Regions from separate parts of the Clostridium cellulovorans 743B genome, predicted to be linked through region 2. Evidence: riboswitches for the same ligand, from Rfam matches in the RefSeq annotation. Region 2 holds a riboswitch; each other region holds the start of a gene.
What was found. A riboswitch is a leader RNA that binds a small molecule or an ion and turns the genes downstream of it on or off. The one in region 2 is predicted to bind lysine.
Positions count from the first base shown of each region.

Region 1: another riboswitch for lysine. It lies ahead of CLOCEL_RS03265 (aspartate kinase); the one in region 2 lies ahead of CLOCEL_RS18000 (amino acid permease).
Region 3: another riboswitch for lysine. It lies ahead of dapA (4-hydroxy-tetrahydrodipicolinate synthase); the one in region 2 lies ahead of CLOCEL_RS18000 (amino acid permease).

Region 1 covers NC_014393.1:787,910-793,070, reverse strand. Annotated here, with positions in the region: gene lysA (diaminopimelate decarboxylase) at 1-794, opposite strand, end outside; gene CLOCEL_RS03265 (aspartate kinase) at 898-2,091, opposite strand; lysine riboswitch at 2,307-2,482, opposite strand; gene CLOCEL_RS03260 (DUF4179 domain-containing protein) at 2,786-4,060, opposite strand; gene CLOCEL_RS03255 (sigma-70 family RNA polymerase sigma factor) at 4,062-4,622, opposite strand; gene CLOCEL_RS03250 (M18 family aminopeptidase) at 4,890-5,161, opposite strand, start outside.
Region 2 covers NC_014393.1:4,379,975-4,385,135, forward strand. Annotated here, with positions in the region: gene nhaA (Na+/H+ antiporter NhaA) at 1-1,198, shown strand, start outside; lysine riboswitch at 1,426-1,601, shown strand; gene CLOCEL_RS18000 (amino acid permease) at 1,733-3,196, shown strand; gene CLOCEL_RS18005 (CBM35 domain-containing protein) at 3,305-5,161, opposite strand, start outside.
Region 3 covers NC_014393.1:3,820,322-3,825,482, reverse strand. Annotated here, with positions in the region: gene aspS (aspartate--tRNA ligase) at 1-1,714, shown strand, start outside; lysine riboswitch at 1,839-2,017, shown strand; gene dapA (4-hydroxy-tetrahydrodipicolinate synthase) at 2,102-2,989, shown strand; gene CLOCEL_RS15600 (pectinesterase family protein) at 3,638-4,690, shown strand; gene pelA (pectate lyase) at 4,723-5,161, shown strand, end outside.

The DNA.
Region 1 (5,161 bases), 1.7 Mb from region 2:
CAGAACTGCTGAGCTGACTTTGGCTCGTCTTCATCAGTATAGTAAACTCCTATTCCACCACCTAGGTCAACGTCTGTTATATCTATATCAAACTCATCTCTTATACGTTTTGCAAGAGTAAACATCAATCTTACTAAATCTCCATAAGGTTCGATATCAAAGATTTGTGAACCAATATGTGCATGAATACCTATAAGCTTTATATTTTCTTTTTCCTTAGCAGTCTTTATAGCAAAATCCAATGCTTCACTGTCTATAGTAAATCCAAATTTAGAGTCGATTTGTCCTGTTTGAATATAATCATGAGTATGAGCTTCAATACCTGGAGTGATTCTAAAATATATATTTTGGACCACATTTTTTTCCTTTGCATATTTATCTATAAGCTCTATCTCGTATAAATTATCCACAACAAAGGTTCCTACTCCAAGATTTATCCCCAATTTAATCTCTTCATGTGACTTGTTGTTTCCGTGAAAGAACACTTTCTCTAATGGAAAACCAGCTTTATAAGCAGTAAATAATTCCCCTCCAGAAACTACATCAAGGCAAAGTCCTTCTTCATTTATAATTCTACACATCTCCATAGGTAAAAAAGCTTTTCCAGCGTATGCTACTCTGTTTTTTCCCTCTTTAACCTTAAAAGCATCATAATAGCTTTTGCAAGTATTTCTAACAAGCTTTTCATCTATAACATATAATGGCGTTCCATAATTTTTAACAAGTTCTGTTGAAGCGACACCACCAATGTATAATTCGTTATCACGAACCTCCATAGTTCCTAACAATTTCATATTTTTAGCCCCTTTCACGGTGAAACCTTTGTATATCTACAATCTTCTACCTTCATTATTGTTTTACCCTTTAACATTTTACCATTTATTTTAATCAGTGTCATTACAGATTAAACTTTTCAACAATAAGCTTAATAGCTCTTTCTTTATCAGCTTGATATATCGCACAAGTAATTCTGATTTCTGATGTTGTTATCATCTTAACAGAAATATTTTCTTCTGCGAAAATTTGAAATACCTTTGCCGCGACTCCTGAAGTATTCTTCATCCCTATACCAACCATTGATAACTTAGTTATATCTGTATCTATAAAAATGTGTTTTGCATCAATAGCCTTCTTTAATATATCCATGCACTCATTTAGGTCATCCTTTGGTATAGTAAAGGATACCGTCACCATACCATTTACTGGTGCACTTTGACTTATCATATCTATAGAAATCTTTCTTTCTGCAATTGTTCCAAAAAGCCTTGATATTATATTCATTTTTGCATCTAATCCTTCTAATGTTATGGCTACATCCTCATCACTAGTAGCTATTCCTGTTATTGGTTTAGTCTCCATATTAACAACCTCCGTAATCAGTGTTCCATTCATTTCACCGTTTGCTAAGCCCACATAAATTGGAATATTATACTTCTGTGCCAACTCTATACTTCTTGAATGCATAACTTGAGCCCCCAAGCTAGCTAATTCTAGAATTTCCTCATAATCTATTTGTGGTATCTTTTTTGCTTTTACATACTTTCTTGGATCACAGTTATAAATTCCATCAACATCTGTATATATCTCAGAAATACCATTAAGTTTAACCGCTATAGCAACGGCAGTAGTATCTGAGCCACCTCTTCCTAAAGTTGTTATGTTTCCCTCTTCATTTACTCCTTGGAAACCTGCAACTATAACTATCTTATCTTTATTCAAAGCTTCTTTTATTTTTTTATCATTAATATCTTTTATTAAAGATTTTCCGTAATTACCTGTAGTCTCTAAACCTATTTGGTATGCAGTATAACTAACAGCATCAACACCCTTTTCCTTTAAAGCCATTGCAAGTAAAGCTGAACTCATCATTTCTCCAGTAGATAAAAGTGCATCTAATTCTCTTTTATCAGGATTTGGAGAAATCTCTTTTGCAAGATTAATTAAATCATCCGTAGTATCTCCCATAGCAGAAACTACAACTACTAGTTTATCTCCTTTGCTTTTTCTTTTTATCAATGTATCTGCTATCTTTTTAATTTTTTCAGCAGTAGCTACGGAACTACCTCCATATTTCTGTACTACAATTGCCATTTCTTCACCTCTTCAACATAAATAATAATAGGAATCTTTTAATTTTTATTACTATCTATTTCTATTTTGAAAAAGTCTCATATTTAATTCCCAACTGCTATTTGCTCAATTTTTATACAATATTCATTTTATGCTGAATTTTATAAAAGTATATAAAAAAATTGTAGCCAAGGCACACCTTAGCTACAATATAAATTTTATATTGAAACCTTCGTGAACCTTGTAGCTCTCCACTTTTAAATAAAAGTGACAACATTACACATCTTATGTGCACTGCCAGGAAAGGCTTCTGCAAAAGCTTGTTTCCTTCGGCGATGAATCCTTTCACTGTTGCTAAAACGTCTGCCGACTAATAACAGCTACTGATAGACACCGCACCTCTACCCTAGGTCTTGAAATATTCGATTTTTTATTATTCTATCATGTTAATATCTATAATACAATACTTATATACTTTACTTAATTAGATATCAATTTAAACTAAACCTTATAATTTCATTTGTTACATATATATTATAAGATTCAGTTATCTCTAAGACTAACATATACTGCGCTTATAACAACTTAAAACTATTAAATCTCACGGAAAAATAAGCTATTTCAAATCTACTTCTATTTGATTTCCTTCAATATATTTGAAAGGTAATATATTTTGAACTGAATATACATAATTCTTATTAGTATCTATATTGTCCTATTCAAGGCAATAGCTATTATCCTCACTTGTAAATAGTTTATATATTTTTGCATTTTTCATAGCTACAACTTTTTTATCCTCTATCCTATCCCCATTATTTTCGAATAGCCATATTCTATATCCTTTATCTAGTTCACCTTCTCCCTTTATAATATTATAGTAAAACTTAATACTCTTCGAATTTTTTTCTATCTTATACAAATTAACTATTCCTTCATCTTTGAAGTCAAATTCTCTTATTGTATCTATTTTGAAAAACGTATTATTGAAATCTAAATCCTCGTATTTTTCATTATCAAATTCCCCTTCATTGATAATTTGCATATATGGAATGATATAAAGTTTCTTAGCTTCTTTATTAATTTTTTCTAAAACATTTATTCTATACCCACTATCATCTGCTCTGCCACTTGAATAATCGTATATTCTCCCCTTGTCATCATAAGCATAAAAGTTAATCCATTTTTCTTGAGTCGATTCTCCTTCATAAGAGTATTTTATACTAGTATTTATAGGACTAACCTTCAATTCTTTCAAATTAATTTTAAACCCATCTCCGATATTGCTTTCTCCTAAGTTCTTTTTAATTATAGTTTCCTTTTGTATCTTTTCTCGCGACACAGGTAAATCAAAATTCACATTTAAACTACTTTCAAACATATTGTGAATATTCACCATCATAGCAAACCTCTTAGGTAATTCTTTTCCTGGGGCTGTATCACATTCTACCATTACAATAGAAGTATTTTCATCTAGCACTTCCTCAAATATTCCACCACTCATAATTGTACCTTCCTTCCCACCTATAAGGTCAGCAGTCATCATAAAATCAGATTTCTTACGAATGTCCTTTTTTACTGCATTAAGTCCTGGCTTACTGACTTTCACTCCAATTAAAACTGTATCACTGTCAGCTACAAGTCTATCTATTGTAAAGGTATATCCTTCATCTTCCTTACTCTCACCTATGTACTGTGAAAATTCCTTATATTCTTGATAATAACCTAACTTTTCATAAACAGCCTCCATAGCAGGGATATATTGTCCTACAGCCTCAGCAAAAGTTGGTGTTATTAAAGTTACCCCTACAATAGCCGTTATCACAATTGAAGCAGCAGTTTTAATATGCCGTCTTTTCTTTTTATAAATTCTTTTCTTTAGATTGTTTTTAAGAGTTTTCATTTCCACATCTGTTAAAGCATCTTCTATTAAATCAAATTCTGCTTCATCAAAAGAAATATTATTAAATTCCTCATAAAGTTTGTCCGACATATTAAACTACCTCCCCTTTCATCAAAGCTAAATTTTCCTTTAAAAGCTTTCTTCCTCTAAAAAGCCTGTTATTAACTGCTGACCTAGAAAGATTTAGCTTCTCACCTATCTCATTTAAAGATTCACCCATAAAATATTTTCTTATAAAAATATCTTTATCTGGACTATCCAGCCCATTTATAACCTTAAGAATTTCCTCTTTGCTTTCACTATGTAAAATTTGTTCCTCTAACACTCTTTCATCGGCTAACATTAAATCATCTATATGACATTGATTATCCATTTTACAAAGTTTTCTTTTATAATCTATTGCATTATATTTGCTTACAGCTATAAGCCACGAGGAGAACTTACTTTTGCTTTCATCGTGATAATGTATTTTTTCCCAAACCTTAAGCAACACATCATTTACACATTCCATACTTTCTTCTCTTTTATCATTACCAAGAACTGATATTACAACTTTAAAAATCAAATTGCTATACTTATCTACTAAGTAATCAAGGGCTTTTGAATTTTTATTTTTCAGTTCCTTAACAAAATTCTCTTCATTTATTTTCATTTTGCACCGTCCTTTCACTTATAGATACGTATAGAAATTATTACATGTCTCAGAATTACTTGTAAAACTTATATTTTTTCAATTTCTTCTATATAAGCAAAAATAAAAAGGGTTGTTCCCCAATAACTAGGATAACAAACCTTTTTTCTATATGTTAGATTAACTTATGCTTCTTAAAAAGCCATCTCATGAATTCTGTATATCTTTATTTTTCGTATACATGCTCAAAAGAAATAGAATAGCAATATATCTTATAATATTTACATTTTAAAGATTATAGAACTCCTCAAAAACCTTAACGGAATAATAAAAATCCATCACACCAGCAAGTTCTCTAACTGAGTGCATGGCAAGCATTGGCACACCAAAATCCACTGCTGGAATATCTAAGTGTGTTGAGGATATTGGTCCTATTGTAGAACCACCTTGCTCATCAGAACGATTAACAAAGGCTTGATATGGAACCTGAACTTTGTCACAAATCATTTTAAATACTGCTGCAGAATTTGAATCTGAAGCATATTTTTGATTTGCAGAGT
Region 2 (5,161 bases):
ATATCATAAGAAATTAAACCTATTTTCTAAGTTTTTTAAGAATGAAGCTTCTAGTGGCTTGCTTCTACTACTTTGTGCAATAATAGCAATGATTATTGCAAATTCTAGTTTTGCTACAAAATATAATGATATTCTTCATACTTATCTTACTATCGGCTACAAGAAATTTTCTTTATCTATGTCAGTGCTTCACTGGATTAATGATGGATTAATGGTCATATTTTTCTTAGTAGTTGGTATGGAAATTAAACGAGAAATACTGTTTGGAGAACTTAAATCTTTTAAAAAGACCATACTCCCTATCTCCGCTGCAATAGGAGGTATGATTGTTCCAGCGATTATTTATGCGTTGGTTAATTATAAAGAACCTACTATAACTGGATGGGGAATTCCAATGGCAACAGATATTGCTTTTGCTTTAGGAATACTTGCTTTAGTAGGAAAAAAAGCTCCTAAAGGAATAGTCGTATTTCTTACTGCTTTAGCTATAGTTGATGATTTAGGTGCTATTATTGTAATTGCTATATTTTACACTAGCCAAATTTCCTGGACTGCTTTTATTATTGCCCTAATTATTTTGGCGACTCTTATACTTGCTAATAAACTTAATGTTAATTTTGTACCTATTTATATTATCGGAGGTATACTTTTATGGATTTGCTTATTGAAATCAGGGATACACGCAACCATTGCTGGTGTGCTGCTTGGGATGGTGTTGCCTTCTGGTAAGAATGATGCTGAATTTGAAACTTCAATTTTATACAAACTTGAAGAGACTTTAACGCCATGGTCTTCCTTTGTAATTATGCCGATCTTTGCATTAGCTAACTCTGGTATAACTGTTGATATTAATATTCTTTCGACAATCATATTAACACCAGTCAGCTTAGGCGTTATCTTTGGTCTATTTATTGGAAAACAAATAGGTATTTTTGGAGTTTCATATATTTTGGTTAAACTTAAAATAGCAAAACTTCCCCATGAAGTAACTAAACGTCATTTATATGGTGCCAGCGTACTTGGAGGTATTGGATTTACTATGTCTATCTTTGTTGCTTCCTTATCCTTTTCAGATGAAGCCATGTTGTCCGCTGCTAAAATAAGTATTATTATTGCTTCTATATTGTCTGCAATATTAGGCGCACTAGTTTTTTCTCTTATAAAATTGCAAAGCGAGAAAACAAAAGAGTCTATATAAAAACTTTGCATATTGGGGTTTATAAGATTATTTATGCATTTTGATAAAATCGTATAATTTATGCAGTAAATTTGATATTTTATAATAAGTAACTTTATATTTTTAAAAAATAGTTATTTTTTTATGCATTTTATAAAATTTAAAATATTATTCTATAATCCAACTGATTTTAAGATAGTTTACCTTTATCGAAATATAGTGTATGCTGTATTTATTTATAAGTGAATATCTGAGATAGAGGCGCGAACTTTAATAGTAAAACTGTGGAGCTAAGCACGATGATGCAGTTTGAAAGGAAATTTCGCCGAAGTATGCAACTAATCGCTTTAAGGTTGTACTACTGGTTTTACATAGAATATATGTAAGACTGTCACAAACTTATTTGTGGAGAGCTATTATTCTTTGTATGATAAACTTGTTTGTATATTATGTATGCAAACATGCTTAAATACCCTGAGTGTAGCCTCAGGGTATTTTTTTATTCTATCTTCAGTAATTCGCTTATCGGAAAAACTACCGATAAGGAGGATAAACATGAACATAACAAATGAAAAAAATTCAGATTCACCTGAATTAAAAAGAACACTGCAATCAAGACATCTGAACATGATTGCTATGGGTGGTGCCATTGGAACAGGAATTTTCCTTGCACTTGGGGATACTATTCATCAAGCTGGTCCTGGTGGCGCTCTAGTTGCTTACACTTGTATTGGCATAATGGTTTATTTTTTAATGACGAGCTTAGGAGAAATGGCTACTTTTATGCCTGTTGCAGGCTCCTTTGAAACCTATGCCTCTAAATTTATTGATCCAGCTCTTGGTTTTGCATTAGGTTGGAATTTTTGGTACAACTGGGCAATCACTGTTGCTGCTGAAATGGTCGCAGGAGCTTTACTTATGAAATATTGGTTTCCTGACGTACCAAGTATTATTTGGAGTGTTTTATTCTTAGTAATAATTGTAGTTCTTAACTTATTATCAGCAAAAGCCTATGGTGAATCAGAATATTGGTTTGCAGGAATAAAGGTAATCACAGTAATTATATTCTTAGTAATAGGTACTGCTACTATTGTTGGAATTTTAGGAGGAGAATCCATTGGTCTTCGTAACTTTACAATAGATGAAGCTCCATTTGTTGGAGGGCCTAAATCGATTTTCTTAATCTTCTTAATTGCCGGCTTCTCCTTCCAAGGTACTGAATTAGTTGGAATTGCTGCCGGTGAAAGTGAAAACCCTGGTAAAACAATCCCAAAAGCAATTAATACAATCTTTTGGAGAATTATAATTTTCTATCTAGGAACAATTTTTGTTGTAGGTGCAATTATACCTTATACACAAGCTGGAGTAGATGTAAGTCCATTTACAATGGTCTTCGAAAAAGCTGGAATTGCTGCCGCTGCTTCTTTAATGAATGCAGTAATATTAACTTCCGTATTATCTTGTGGTAACTCTGGTATGTATGCTTCTACTAGAATGCTTTATGCAATGGCTAAAGAAGGAAGGGCTCCTAGTTTCTTAGGAAAGTTAAACTCAAGAGGAGTTCCAATCAACGCATTAATTTTAACTACAGTTATTGCTTCAGCTTGTTTCCTAACAGGACTTTATGCTGAAAACACTGTATATGTGTGGCTTGTAGCTGCTTCAGGTCTTGCTGGCTTTATTGCATGGGCTGGAATTGCTTTATGCCACTATCGTTTCCGTAAAGCTTTTGTTGCTCAAGGTCGAGATATAAATAAACTAACTTATAAAGCAAAGTTCTTCCCATTAGGGCCAATCATTGCATTAATACTTTGTATAATCGTAATCTTTGGTCAAGGGATTAGCTACTTTGATGCAGATACAATTGATTGGAGTGGTGTAATCGCTTCTTATATAGGATTACCTATCTTTATTGGTTTGTGGTCGTACTATAAATTAAAACATAAAACAACTGTCATAAAGCTTGAAGATGTAGACCTTGAAATGGAAGAAACTGCTTCTCAGAATTCAGTGAAATAATGAAATATAATTCCTATGCTACATTTCTCTTAGTGGCATTATAAAGGACTTACTTTTGATAGTAAGTCCTTTAAATATATATAATGATTTAGTTTTCAATACCCGTAACTATTTCACATATGGTAAACTACTTATACCTCCAAGTAAATACTTTTTCAAGATAGCAAAATCCACGGCATTTACGGAATTATCCTTATTAAGATCTAAAATTGTATCATATGTACCTGATGAACTTAGCAGGAACTTTTTAAATAATGCAAAATCTAAAGCATTAACTTTTCCATCTTTGTTTATATCTCCATATAAAACTGTAGGTATATCCTCTGCTACTCTTATATAAGTTGTATCTGTTCTAAAGGTCGAAGCAGGTAATCCTTCTTTATTATAAAGATTAGTAACTGGTGAATCAGCCCAGCCAAATCTTACTGCTGTAGGGTTAGTTACTTTACTTGATGATACCACTACAGTGTCTCCACTGATTACAGCATCCGCTAAATAAAAGACATTATCAGAACCTGCAATAGCAAAGCCTGTTAATTTACCATCCTTCACTTCTACAGCCGGTGTTAAGCCTTGTTTTAAACCCACCATTAATCCACTACCTATTGAATCAAAACTTATTTTTATAGAATTTCCTTCTACCACCATTGATTTATATATAGGTCCAGAATAAATAATATTTTGGTTGTACACTTTTTTCTCAGCACTTAAAGCAGCTCTCAACCCAACATCCTGCTTATTGGTTGGATGTATATTCGCCGGATCTCCAACATCTGTGGTAACAACTAAACCTACATTTTTATCACTTAACATAGTCTTTAGCTGAGCCTCACGAATCTCCGCCAAACCATTCCAATTCTGAACTATATTCGTTTCAGATTGAAGAGTTCCATAAGCTGATATTTGAACAAGTATAAATGGAAGTTCCTTTATACCAAAGTTTTTACGCCAATCAGAAATAAGAGTAGGTAATAGTTTATTATATGTACTTTCTCCCCAGTTGCTTTCTCCTTGATACCAAAGTACTCCTTTTAACCCATATGGAACGACTGGCGCAATCATTCCATTATAAAGAACAGTTGGTGAAGATATTATATCTATGTCTGCCGTACCTGTTTTAATTTCATTTGAGGAATCTACATATTCAGGCATAGTCTGTAGACTTTCATAGCTAGTCCACTCTTCTGCCTTAGTTCCTCCCACAGCAGAAAAGACTACTCCAATTGGTACATTTAAATCCTTATTTAACTTTCTAGCAAAGAAGTATGCTACTGCTGATAAATTACTACTTGTACTAGGTGAACAAACCTTCCATCCTTCAGGATTTTCCATAGTTGCAACAGGTGCAGGACTTGTCTTCATAGGTACTGTATAGTAACGTATATTTGGATAATTTGAATTCTGAATTTCATTAGCTGCCTCTGCAGCTTCTTTTAATGTAAATGCCATATTAGATTGACCTGAACATAGCCATACGTCTCCAAAAAGAACATCAGTGATATTCACAGTTTCAACTCCAGCAACAACAGATATATTGTAAGGTTCTCCTGCTGAATGTTTTCCTATGCCTATCTTCCACTTTCCATCGATATCTGAAACTCCAGTGAAAGTTTCTGTACCTATGGTTACAGTTACATTTGTACCATGTTTAGCCCAACCCCATATAGCATTGTCTATATCCCTTTGAAGTACCATACCACTGCCGAACATCTGATTAACTAAAGGTTTATTTTCATAGGCTGGTAATGCAGTATATTTAATTGTTTGTTCAGCTTGCGTATCAATCAAAGATAAACCACGAGCAGTAACTTTTATTTCATAATCCCCAGCAGTACCTGGTACCCATACACAAGATAGACTGCTAGAATATTTGCTTATCTCTTTCCATTCACCGTCTACCTTTTTAACTTCAAATCTATACTGTGCAGCATCATCTGCTACTGCTGTAAAGTTGACAGGTATATC
Region 3 (5,161 bases), 560 kb from region 2:
TGAGTGCGTTATAATTGTCGGGTGGTATGAGAACATAAGAAGAGTAAGTAAAAATCTAGGATTTCTTCAATTAAGGGACTACTATGGTGTAACTCAAGTGGTTATTGAGACTGAAGAAATGATGGATATTGTTGATAGTGTTAACAATGAGTCTACCCTTTCAATAGAAGGAGTTGTTCGTGAAAGAACAAGCAAAAATGCTACATTAGCGACTGGTGATATAGAAATCGTACCAGAAAAGATAACTATATTAGGTAAATGCCAATATAATGCTTTACCTTTTGAAATTAATCAATCTAAAGAAGCAGATGAAAATACAAGACTTAAATATCGATACCTTGATTTAAGAAATCCTAATGTTAAGGAAAAGATTATTTTAAGAAGTAAAATAGTTGCGGATCTTAGAAATAGAATGAACGAACTTGGTTTTTTAGAAATCAATACACCTATTCTTACATGTTCATCTCCAGAAGGAGCAAGAGATTATTTAGTTCCTTCTAGAAACTTCCCAGGTAAATTTTATGCATTACCACAGGCGCCACAACAATTTAAGCAAATATTAATGGCATCTGGATTTGATAGATACTTCCAAATTGCACCATGCTTCAGAGATGAAGATGCAAGAGCAGATCGTTCACCAGGTGAATTCTATCAATTAGATATGGAAATGGCATTCGCATCACAGGAAGATGTATTCAGTATCGTTGAAGAAGTATTACCACCAGTGTTTGAAAAGTATGGTGTTTATAAGACTGCGTCAAAAGCACCATTTAAGCACATTCAGTATACAACTGCAATGGAAGTGTATGGATCAGATAAACCAGACCTTCGTATTGATTTATTAATTCAAGATGCAACTGAAGTGATGGCAGATTGTGGATTCGGACCTTTTGAAAATCAAGTTGTTAAGGCTATTGTTGTTGATAAATTTAATGCAACAAGAAAAGTTATAGATAAAATTTGTGCTGATGTAGAAGTTCAAACAGGAAACAAAGCTTTCTGGTTTAAGCTAGATGAGAATAATGAATTAGTTGGCGGTATTTCTAAATTCTTAGTTGATAAAAAAGAACAAGTTATTGAAGCACTTGGACTAAAACCAGGAGATTTCGTTGGATTAACAGCAGGTAAGAAGCTTGTAGCTCAGAAGACTGCCGGAGTTCTTCGTAAGTTATTAGGTTATGCTTCTGAAACTCATATGAAACAAGATTGCTATGAATTCTGTTGGATTGTTGATTTCCCAATGTATGAAATCGGTGAAGAATCTGGTAAACTTGAGTTTTGCCACAATCCTTTCTCAATGCCACAAGGTGGTATGGATGCTTTAATGAATGAAGATCCTGAGAAAATTTTAGCATACCAATATGACCTAGTATGTAATGGTGTTGAACTTTCTTCAGGTGCAGTAAGAAACCATGACCCTGAAATTATGATTAAGGCCTTTGAACTTGTTGGGTTAGGAGAAGAGGATGTGAAAGCTAAATTCCCTGCTATGTACAATGCATTCTGCTATGGAGCACCACCACATGCTGGAATAGCACCAGGTGTTGATCGTATGATTATGTTAATCACAGGTGAAGAAAGTATAAGAGAAATAATTCCATTCCCAATGAATAAAAATGCTATGGATGTTATGATGGGTGCACCATCTGAAGTTGAACAAAAACAACTTGAAGATGTTCATATAAAGATAGATATTACTGAAGAAGATAAATAAGATATAGTATTTTTGAGCAGAGCAGTACTTATTTGGGGTATGTACTCTGCTCAAAAATTTTAATAATAAGCAATGCAGAAAAAACTTATTGACATATTAACTCGATAATGATACCATACACATAAAGTTTCGTAGAGGTTGCGTTACTCAAGAGTAGACTATAGGATATGTAAGGATAGCTGACTATAGTGGAAAGGGAATAACGCCGAAAGAATTTTATATCCTTAACTATAAGATTCTTGGGGATACGGTTAAGAGCCGTATGACTGTCATCAATATATTTGATGGGGCGCTACATGTACATAATATTTTTTGGTGTATATTTAGGTCGTCCTATTTGGGCGGCTTTTTGCGTTTCGAACAATAAAATAAAAGGGGGACAAAATAATGTCTATTTTCAAAGGAGCAGCTGTTGCAATTGTAACACCATTTACTGAAGATAATCGTGTTAATTTTGATAAACTTGGTGAACTAATTGAATATCAGATAGCAAATGAGACTGATTGTATTGTCATTTGTGGAACTACTGGTGAAGCATCTACACTAACTCATGAGGAACATTTGGAGACAATACAGTATACTGTGAAAAAGGTAAATGGAAGAATTCCAGTAATAGCTGGAACAGGTTCAAATTCTACGGACACTGCAATCTATTTATCACAAGAAGCTGAAAAGATGGGGGTTGATGGGCTTCTTTTAGTTACACCATATTATAACAAAGCAACACAAAGAGGATTATTTGAGCATTTTAAAGCTATTGCAGAATCTGTAAGTATACCAGTTGTTCTTTATAACGTACCAGGTAGAACAGGTTGCAATATACTTCCTGAAACTGTAGTGGATTTAGCGAAGAATGTTAAAAATATCGTAGGTATAAAGGAAGCTAGCGGTGATATTTCTCAAGTAGCAAAGCTTGCTCATCTTGCCAATGGAGAAATTGATATTTATTCAGGTAATGACGAGCAGATAGTTCCATTGTTATCATTAGGAGCTGTTGGTGTTATTTCTGTTTTATCCAATGTTGCACCAAAGCAAACTCATGATATTGTTGCAAAATATCTAGAGGGTGATGTTAAAGCTAGTACTAAAATGCAATTAGAGGCAATTCCACTGGTAGAAGCATTGTTCTGCGAGGTAAATCCTATCCCTGTAAAGACAGCGTTGAACCTTATGGGATATCAGGTAGGTGAACTTAGAAGACCTTTAACGAAGATGGAAGAAGGTAATCAGAATAAGTTGAAACAAGCAATGGAGCAATATGGTATTAAAATGTAAAAGTAAATGTTGGAATAATGCTTATTTATATAGGAAATAAGTTCTATAGAAGTATAGCTAACATTTCAACGAAATTATGGGCTAGGATAAATAACTAAAATTTAAAGTTTTGTATCCTAGCTTTTTTGTGTTTTCGTAAGTTAATAATATGTAAGCTTAATTATTGAAATTGCATCAAAAGTTTATATGTTTGTTCAAAAGTGAACTTATATGCTAGTTTTATTACTTCAAGGGTGGGTAAATGTCCTAATAATGCTATTATATGTCTGGAAAGTTAAGGAGAATTTTTAATATATTTGATATAATTTATTTGTATACAAGTTGTGTTATTGAAGTTACATCAAAAGTATATTGATATATTGAAGAATCAATATAATATTATGAAGTTCTTCGTTAAAACAAATATATTTTTATAAAATAATTTGTCATGATATTTAGTTTGGCGATTTTTTACCTTTGAAGGTAACGTTTCCATTCAAGACATAATATAAAATCTAAAGAATTGTATTAGTTAGAATGAACGCTGTAATCTAGATAATGATAGTTATCATAAATATCTTATATTTAAAATGAAGCTTAGAAAAATTAGCTACTTTTCTAAATTTCAAATAAAAATAATAAATTAAAGTGAGAAAAGTGGGGGAATTTATGAAGAAAAATATTTTAAGAAAAGCACTGGTTTTTGTAGTAACTTCTGCAATTGTTGGTGCAGTGGTTATGTCAAACCAAGTTGCTTTGGCAGCAACTTCTTATGATGTTACTGTTGCCAAAGATGGAAGTGGAAATTATAAAACAATAACAGAGGCGTATAACTATTTAGCAAAGATTAATGACAATAAAAGAAAGACTATCCATGTGAAGCCTGGTGTTTATAAAGAACAGCTTACTATCTCTAAGGCTTATGTAAGTATAGTAGGAGAGAATAAAAATAATACAAAGTTAACCTATAATGTTGCTAATGGAGATGCTAAACCTAGTGGTGGTAAATATGGTTCAGCAGATTGTGCAGCTTTAATAGTTGCAACAAACGATTTTGTTGCACAAAATATATCCTTTGAAAATAGTCATTTAAAGGATACTGGAAATGATGTTCAAGCATCTTGTGTATACACCTATGGAGATAGAGCAACTTTTAATAACTGCAACTTTTATAGTGGACAAGATACTTTATGTGCATATACCTATGGAGTTGATAAATCTAGAGTATATTTTAAGGACTGTTTTATACAAGGAAGTGTTGATTTTATTTGGGGAGGTGCTATTGCTTTCTTTGAAAACTGCACATTAAATCAGTTAAGAGATGGTGGTATGTATACAGCTGCTAACACACCTCAAGGGCAAAAGTATGGTTACGTATTTTCAAATTGTACCTTAACTGCTAATGGAGATGCTAATTATACAGCAAAAACTAATCCAAGTTGGAAAAAACCTTCTACGGTATATCTTGGAAGGACTTATGGAGATTACTGTCATGTATCCTATATAAACTGCAAGTTAAATGCTCCGGTTAATCCAGTTGGATGGTTAAAAATGAGCAATAGAAATGTAAATAATACTGCTTTGCTTGAGGAATCTGGATGTACAGGTACTGGTGCTAATAGATCTAAAAGAGTAACTTGGTCAAAAGCTCTTACTAGTAGCGAGGCTGCTAAGTATACAAAAGTAAATGTCTTATCGGGCAAAGATGGATGGAGACCATAAATTTATTGATATATATATAAAGGAGTGTCATTATGTTAAATATGAAATTAAAGTCAAGGTTAAAGGCTATGTCTTTTGCATTAGCTTGCACGTTTATTCTAAGTGGTGCTGGAGTTGTATTACAACATCCTGAAATAGCAGTAGCTGCTAATTCAAGTGCATCAACAGCAAGTGTTTCAGATATTTTAAAGTATCAAAATGCAGATGGCGGATGGTCAAAAGGATATAATACTGCAACAGGAGATTGGAAAAATTCCACTATTGATAATGGATATACTTATTCAGAGATAAAAAGATTAGCTTCTGAATATGTAAAAACTAAAAATAGTACATATTCTGCAGCAGCTATAAAAGGGATTAATTGCTTGTTAAATATGCAATATAGTAATGGAGGATGGCCACAGATTGCTAAAAGTGAAGGTTATCATAAACACATTACTTATAATGACAATGCAATGATTAATGTAATGT